One region of the Streptomyces sp. GL_148 genome, then DNA from elsewhere that is predicted to be linked to it. Evidence: riboswitches for the same ligand, from Rfam matches in the RefSeq annotation. Region 1 holds a riboswitch; the other holds the start of a gene.
The links. Region 1 has a riboswitch for glycine ahead of gcvT (glycine cleavage system aminomethyltransferase GcvT). Riboswitches for the same ligand answer to the same signal wherever they lie in the genome.

Region 2: another riboswitch for glycine. It lies ahead of gcvP (aminomethyl-transferring glycine dehydrogenase); the one in region 1 lies ahead of gcvT (glycine cleavage system aminomethyltransferase GcvT).

Annotation. Positions count from the first base shown of each region.
Region 1 covers NZ_CM174396.1:6,114,542-6,118,435, forward strand. Annotated here, with positions in the region: gene glyA (serine hydroxymethyltransferase) at 1-479, opposite strand, end outside; gene gcvH (glycine cleavage system protein GcvH) at 495-878, opposite strand; gene gcvT (glycine cleavage system aminomethyltransferase GcvT) at 1,016-2,131, opposite strand; glycine riboswitch at 2,316-2,421, opposite strand; gene AC3IYI_RS28150 (AAA family ATPase) at 2,648-3,334, shown strand; gene AC3IYI_RS28155 (enhanced serine sensitivity protein SseB) at 3,421-3,894, shown strand, end outside.
Region 2 covers NZ_CM174396.1:1,350,008-1,353,901, reverse strand. Annotated here, with positions in the region: gene AC3IYI_RS06175 (DNA polymerase IV) at 1-894, shown strand, start outside; gene AC3IYI_RS06170 (PRC-barrel domain-containing protein) at 1,513-1,878, opposite strand; glycine riboswitch at 1,998-2,096, shown strand; gene gcvP (aminomethyl-transferring glycine dehydrogenase) at 2,295-3,894, shown strand, end outside.

The DNA of each region.
Region 1 (3,894 bases):
CGCTCGACCTCGGCCATGTCGACCTCGCCGGTCTTGTCGACGTGGTACGGGACCACGTTGTAGAGCTTGCCGGAGAAGTTGATCTTCATGCCGTGGGTCAGGTGACCGCCGTGGGCCAGGTTCAGGCCCATGATCGTGTCGCCCGGCTTGATCAGCGCGAACATCGCGGCCGCGTTCGCCTGCGCACCGGAGTGCGGCTGGACGTTCGCGTGCTCGGCGCCGAAGAGCGCCTTGATGCGGTCGATCGCGATCTGCTCGACCACGTCGACGTGCTCACAGCCGCCGTAGTAGCGGCGGCCGGGGTAGCCCTCGGCGTACTTGTTGGTCAGGACCGAGCCCTGGGCCTCCATGACGGCGACCGGAGCGAAGTTCTCCGACGCGATCATTTCCAGGGTGGACTGCTGGCGCACGAGCTCGGCGTCGACGGCCGCGGCGACGTCCGGGTCGAGCTCGTGGAGGGGAGTGTTCAGTACAGACATCAGGGTTCCCTGGGGTCAGTTGCCGGAGGTGAGAGCGGTGTACTCGCCGAAGGAGAGCACGTCCTTGGGCTCCTCGGAGATGCGCACCTTGAACAGCCAGCCGCCCTCGAAGGGAGCGGAGTTCACCAGCGCCGGGTCGTCGACGACGTCCTGGTTGAACTCGACGATCTCGCCGGAGACGGGGGAGTACAGGTCGCTGACCGACTTGGTCGACTCCAGCTCGCCACAGGTCTCACCCTCGGTCACGGTGTCGCCGACCTCGGGAAGCTGGGCGTAGACGACGTCACCGAGCGCGTTGGCCGCGAACTCCGTGATGCCGACCGTCGCGACGCCGCCCTCGGCGTCCGACAGCCACTCGTGCTCCTTGGTGTAACGCAGCTTCTGCTGGGGGTTGCTCATGACCTGATTCTCCTGGATGCGGGGGAGTGGATACGAACGGTGTGTCTTGCGTACCGAGACGGGGCGCGGGGGAGCGGCCGTACGGGAGACCCGGGCGGCCGGGGCTTCCCGGGGCTCCCCGGGAACGGCGGTGAGGGTTACTTCTGCCGCTTGTAGAACGGCAGGGCCACGACCTCGTACGCCTCATGCGTACCGCGAATGTCCACGCCGACGCCGGAGGTGCCGGGCGCGGCGTGCGCCGCGTCGACGTAGGCCATCGCGATCGGCTTGCCCAGCGTCGGGGACGGGGCGCCCGAGGTGACCTCGCCGACGACCTGGCCGTCGAAGGTCACGGAGAAGCCGGCGCGCGGCACGCGGCGGCCTTCGGCGATCAGGCCGACCAGCTTGCGCGGCGGGTTCGTCGCGGCGCGCTCGGCGGCGGCCTCCAGAGCGGCGCGGCCCACGAAGTCGCCCTCCTTCTCGAACTTCACGACCCGGCCCAGCCCCGCGTCGAACGGGGTGAGGGAGGTGGTCAGCTCGTGCCCGTACAGCGGCATGCCCGCTTCCAGGCGCAGGGTGTCGCGGCAGGACAGGCCGGCCGGGACCAGGCCGACGCCCTCGCCCGCCTTGGTCAGCGCCTGCCACAGCTCCACGGCGTGCTCGGGGGCGACGAACAGCTCGAAGCCGTCCTCGCCCGTGTAGCCGGTACGCGCGATCAGCGCGGGCACCCCGGCGACCGTCCCGGGCAGGCCGGCGTAGTACTTCAGCCCGTCCAGGTCGGCGTCGGTGAGGGAGGCGAGGATGCCGGGGGACTCCGGACCCTGCACCGCGAGCAGCGCGTACGCGTCGCGGTCGTCGCGGACCTCGGCGTCGAAGCCGGCGGCGCGCTCGGTGATCGCGTCCAGGACGACCTGGGCGTTGGAGGCGTTCGCGACGACCATGTACTCGGTCTCGCCCAGGCGGTAGACGATCAGGTCGTCGAGGATGCCGCCGTCTTCCCGGCAGATGTGCGTGTAGCGGGCGCGGCCGACGCCGACGGTGGAGATGTTGCCGACCAGCGCGTAGTCCAGGACCTTGACGGCCTCGGGGCCGGTCAGGGTGATCTCGCCCATGTGGGAGAGGTCGAAGAGACCGGCCTTGGTGCGGACGGCGTTGTGCTCGTCGCGCTCGCTGGCGTACCGCAGGGGCATGTCCCAGCCCGCGAAATCGGTCATGGTGGCACCGAGGGAACGGTGCAGCGCATCGAGGGCGGTCAGGCGGGGGGCAGTGCTCATGGGTGTGGCTCCCGGGTCCCAGGGCATGACATGACGAGGAGGAGTTCCTCCCCATCTGTCATCGGAACCTGAGAGGTTCGCCGAGAGTTCCCCGCTTCCAGGGGAAGGCCATCGACTTGCACCTTGGGTGGAACCGTCGCCGGGGCCCTCACGGGCGGTGGCGCGGCTCGCTTTTCAGATCTGCCTCATCCACGCGGTACGGGGCCTGAGAGATTCAAGGGAGGTACTTGCTCCTTCGGCGCCCGGGCACCGCCTTGCGGCGTACCCCGGGACTCTCCCGCGCGGATTCAAGCGGCCGGTATGCAGTTAGGTGTCCAGATGGCGCACATCATTGCACGACGTGCGGCCGAATGGGGGAGGGGGTCCACGCGGGGAGCCGACCCGGGGCGGAACCGGAGCGGAAACCGGAGCGGAAACCGGAGCGGACCGGGAGCGGAACCGGAGACCCCGGATTACCGTCTCTTTACACTCAGGGGGACAGGGTCCAGGCGACCCGTCGCGGGGGAGGCGAACACTGTGCGGAGATTCGGACTACTGGCGGCGACGAGCACCGGCACCGTCGAGGGCACGGTGGCCGGGGTGCCGTCCCAGCGTGGCGTCGTACGGGATCCCGCGGCGGGCGCAGCGGCGGGGGAGCCCGCAGCGGTACGGGACCTGCGCGGGGCCGAGGGCCCGCGGCGGCTGCGCTTCGCCGCGGGGGACGTCGTGGTGGTCTCCGGACTGCCCGGCGGCGGCAAGAGCACCCTGATCAAGCGGGCCGCGGAGGGCGGCGGCATCGACTCCCAGGACGCCCGCGAGCGGTGGGAGCGCCGGATGCCGACCGCCCTGCCCTACGCGGTGTACCGCCCGGCGGTCCGGATCGCGCACTACTGGGGCCTGTGGCGGGTGCTCCGCTCCGGGGCCCCGGCCGTTGTCCACGACTGCGGCACGCAGAGTTGGGTACGGGCGCTGCTGGCCTCGGCCGCCCGGCGGCGCGGCCGTGCGCTGCACCTGGTGCTGCTGGACACCACCCCGGAGGAAGCGCGGGCCGGGCAGGCGGCGCGGGGCCGGGGCGTCTCCGCGTACGCCTTCGCCCGGCACCGGGGCGCGGTGGCCCGGCTGCTGCGCGAGGCCGAGGCGGGCCGCCCGCCGGCCGGCTGCGCGTCGGTGACCCTGCTGGACCGCCCGGCGGCGTCCCGGCTGACGTCGATCGGCTTCCTCTAGCGGCGGCGGGGGCGGGCCCCGGCCGCGGTGTCGCAGGCGCCCGTTAATCTCGGGTCGAGACCAAGGGCAAGCGAGCGGAGACGTACATGTGGCCGGGTAACGAGCTGGAACAGGTGCTCGGGGCGGCGCTCGGACAGGCGGACGCCGGGGGGCGGATCGTCGAGGTCCTCGGGCGGAGCCGGCTGTGGATCCCGCTGCCCGGCGGGGTGAACAGCCTGAGCCTGCCCACCATGGAGATCGAAGGCGCCGCGTACGTGCCCGTCTACAGCTCCGAGGAGCAGTTCCGCGCCTGCGTCGGACCCGCCATGGACTTCGCCGTCGCCCCCGCCGTGGACTTCGCCCGAGGCCTGCCCCCGCAGCTCGGCCTCGCGGTCAATCCCGAGGGATCCGTCGGCGTGCCCCTGCCCCCGCCCGCCGTCGCGGAGCTCTGCCGCACCGGCCGCGGCCCGCTCGACGGCCCCGCCACCGGCGGCCGGGTCCGGCTGTTCGAGCCCGACTGGCAGGAGGACCCGGTCGAGTTCCTGACCGCCGCCGCGGAGGAGTTCCGGGCGACCGGAGTC
Region 2 (3,894 bases), 4.8 Mb from region 1:
GACTACACGCAGGAGGACCTCTTCGCGTTCGCCGATGCGATGGCTGCGGGGGCGGGCGTGGCCGCCGCCGGGGACGGGGAGGGTGCCGTTGCCGCGGGTGCGGATCTTGCCGAGGGGGCTTCGCCGTCCGGCGGGGGTGCGGGGCGGCCGGCGGCCGGCGCTGATGGGGGGCAGGAGCCCCCGGGTCTGACCCTGGGGGAGGTTGCGGGGCCTGGGCCGGGCGAGGGTGCCGGGCAGGGCCAGGAGCGGGCCTCCGCCGCCGGGGCGGGGCCTGGCGAGCTCGCCGGGCAGGGCCATGGGCAGGCTGAGGCCGTAGGGCCGGGGCAGGGGGAGCGTTTCGGGGAGAGCCAGGCCGCTCAGCCGGGCCCGGGCCAGGGGCTGGGCCAGGGGCCTGGGGAGGGGCGGCGTGTGAGCGTTGGGCCGGGGCAGGGTGCTGGGGCGGGGCCGAGGGAGAGCGTGGGGCAGGGCCAGGCAGCTGTGCAGGAGCAGGCCGCCGAGCAGGGCCAGGCGGCAGGGTCAGGGCAGCAGGAGAGCGCTGGGCCCGGTCAGGGCGATCAGCGGGGTCAGGGTGGGGTTGCTGGGCACGTGCTGGGTGCCCAGCAGGCTCAGGGCGCTGGGCAGGGGCTCGGGGGTGCGGGGGGCGTGGGAGGTGTGGTTGAGCGGCGGTGGCCGGCCGGGAGCGATGTGCGGCATGCGGTGTACGGGCCCGGGTGGGTTCAGGGCAGCGGGGTCGGGCGGGTGACCGTACGGTTCGAGCAGCCCGGATCAGAGCCGGGCCGGGTGCGAACGTTCCTGGTGGACGACCCCGAGCTGGAGCCGTCCGATCCGATGCCGCTGGTCGGGGAACGGGCCGTGGGGGTCGGGGGCTCGACGGCTTCCACGGCTTCGACGTGAGTCTGCGAGGTCATGTCGTTTCGCCGCGCCTGGGCGCCCGGATTCCGGGGTGCGCCTGGGGAGCCGTGTGCTGCCGGGGTCCGTGGCGGCGGGCACGTACTTGATGCCTGCGGCCGGTCCACGCGGTGCCACCGGGTGCCGCATGCACGCTGCTGGATGCCGGCTGCGCAGTGTGAGGCGCTGAGTATCAGCTAACCGCTGGTAGGTGCCTGCTGCCCACTGCCCGCTACCGCTGCGCGCTGCCGTTGCCCGGAGCTGCTTGCCGCTGCCGCTGCCGCTGCCGCTGCCGCTGCCGTTGCCCGGAGCTGCTTGCCCGCTGCCCGCTGCCCGCTGCTCGCTGCCCGCTGCCGCTGCCCGGTGTCTGGGCTTGGCGCCTGCTGCCGCCGTTGCCAGGTGTCGGCCGCCGCTGCACCGTTCCCGCTGGCGGGTGTCAGTTGCCGCTGCCTCTGGTGCACCCTGCCTGCCGCCTGGGCGTACGCCGTCTGGCGCCTGGTGTGCGGTGTCCGTTGGCGGGCGTGGGTGGGGGGAGGGGGCGTGGGGGGGATTGTTTGAGGGTGTGCCCGTGGGGAGCCCGCTGCCCCGGTTCGTTGGGGGGCAGCGGGTGTGGGGGTGGTGGGGTCAGGGGGTGTCGGGGGTTTGGTGGCCGAAGTCGTGCTGGAAGTCCGACGGGAGGGCCAGGTCCAGGCCGTAGTGGTGGTAGAGCTGCAGCTCCTGTTCGGGGGAGAGGTGGCGGCCGACGCCGAAGTCGGGGGCGTCCTTGATGAGGGAGCGTTCGAAGGGCACGCGCAGGGTGTCGCCCACCATCTCGCTGGGCTCCAGCGGGACGAAGGCGTCCCGGCTGAAGAGTCCGGTGCGTACGGCGGCCCATTCCGGGACGCCCGTGGCGTCGTCGAGGTAGACCTCGTCGACGGTGCCGATCTTGGTGCCATTGCGGTCGAACGCCTTGCGGCCGATCAGGCTGCGGGGATCGATGTCGGTCTGCACGGTCCGGTCCCTCCACTTGGGCGCAACTCCTCCGTAATGACTACAAAAGTGCATTTCGGGAGAGGGGGCCACTCGAGGGAGGTGACCAGATCCTCGCTGGTAGGCTGGGTGACGGCTGTTGACCCTGTGCGGGAGAGTCCTCCGAGTGAGTGAGACGGAGGCGCCGAAGGAGCAAATCCTCCCCGGAATCTCTCAGGCATACGTACCGCACGTGGTGAGGCCACTCTGGAAAGCAGGTGTGGGTACCGGGCGCGCAGTGCCGGTCCCTCTCCTCACCGACGGTGAAAGCCGGATCTCGTGGGCGATCCCCACGCGGCCCGGTGAAGCTCTCAGGTTGTGATGACAGAGGGGGAGGCCGTCCGGGTGCCCGCGCCGTGGTGCCCCTCGCAGGTCGTACGACCAGGAGGCCTCCGTACATGACCGCCAACCGCATTTCGCTCTCCCAGCTGGAGCGAGGCATCCCCTTCGAGCAGCGCCACATCGGCCCGGATGCCGAGGCGCAGGCGAAGATGCTCGCTCAGGTGGGCTACGGCTCCCTCGACGAGCTCACCGCCGCCGCGGTGCCGGATGTGATCAAGACCACCGCCGCGCTGAACCTGCCCGAGGCGCGGACCGAGGCCGAGGTGCTCGCCGAGCTGCGTCAGCTCGCCGACCGCAACCAGGTCCTGTCGTCGATGATCGGCCTGGGTTACTACGGCACCTTCACGCCGCCGGTGATCCTGCGCAACGTCATGGAGAACCCGGCCTGGTACACGGCGTACACGCCGTACCAGCCGGAGATCTCCCAGGGCCGCCTCGAGGCCCTGCTGAACTTCCAGACCGTCGTCGCCGAGCTGACCGGCCTGCCGACCTCCGGCGCCTCCCTGCTCGACGAGGGCACGGCGGCCGCCGAGGCGATGACCCTGGCCCGCCGCGTGGGCAAGGCCAAGGGCAACGTCTTCCTCGTCGACGCCGACGCGCTGCCGCAGACCATCGCGGTGATCGAGACCCGTGCCGAGCCGATCGGCATCGAGGTCGTGGTCGCGGACCTGTCGGACGGGATTCCCGCCGAGATCGCCGAGCGCGGCGTTTATGGTGTGCTCCTCCAGTACCCCGGTGCCTCGGGCGCCGTACGGGAGATCAAGCCGGTCATCGAGCAGGCGCACGCGCTCGGCGCCATCGTCGCCGTCTCCGCCGACCTGCTCGCCCTGACCCTGCTGACCTCGCCGGGTGAGCTGGGCGCGGACATCGCGGTCGGCACCACCCAGCGCTTCGGCGTCCCGATGGGCTTCGGCGGACCGCACGCCGGCTACATGGCCGTCCAGGCCAAGCACGCCCGCTCGCTGCCTGGCCGCCTCGTCGGCGTCTCCGTGGACGCGGACGGCAACAAGGCCTACCGTCTGGCGCTGCAGACCCGTGAGCAGCACATCCGCCGCGAGAAGGCCACCAGCAACATCTGCACCGCACAGGTGCTCCTCGCCGTCATGGCCGGCATGTACGCCGTCTACCACGGCCCGGACGGGCTGCGGACGATCGCCCGCCGCACCCACCGCTACGCCGCCCTGCTCGCCGCCGGTCTGACGGCCGGCGGGGTCGAGGTCGTGCACGGCGCCTACTTCGACACCATCACGGCGCGGGTCCCGGGCCGGGCCGCCGAGGTCGTGGCCGCGGCGCGCGAGGGCGGGGTCAACCTGTACCAGGTCGACGCCGACCTGGTCTCCGCCGCCTGCGACGAGACCACCCTGCGCGCCGACGTCGACGCGGTGTGGGCGGCCTTCGGGGTCACCGCCGACCTGGAGGCGCTCGACGCCGCCACGGCCGACGCGCTTCCCGAGGGGCTGCTGCGCCAGGACGCGTACCTGACCCACCCGGTCTTCCACCAGCACCGCTCCGAGACCGCGATGCTGCGCTACCTGCGCAAGCTCGCGGACAAGGACTACGCGCTGGACCGCGGCATGATCCCGCTGGGCTCCTGCACCATGAAGCTCAACGCGACCACCGAAATGGAGTCGGTCACCTGGCCCGAGTTCGGCCAGT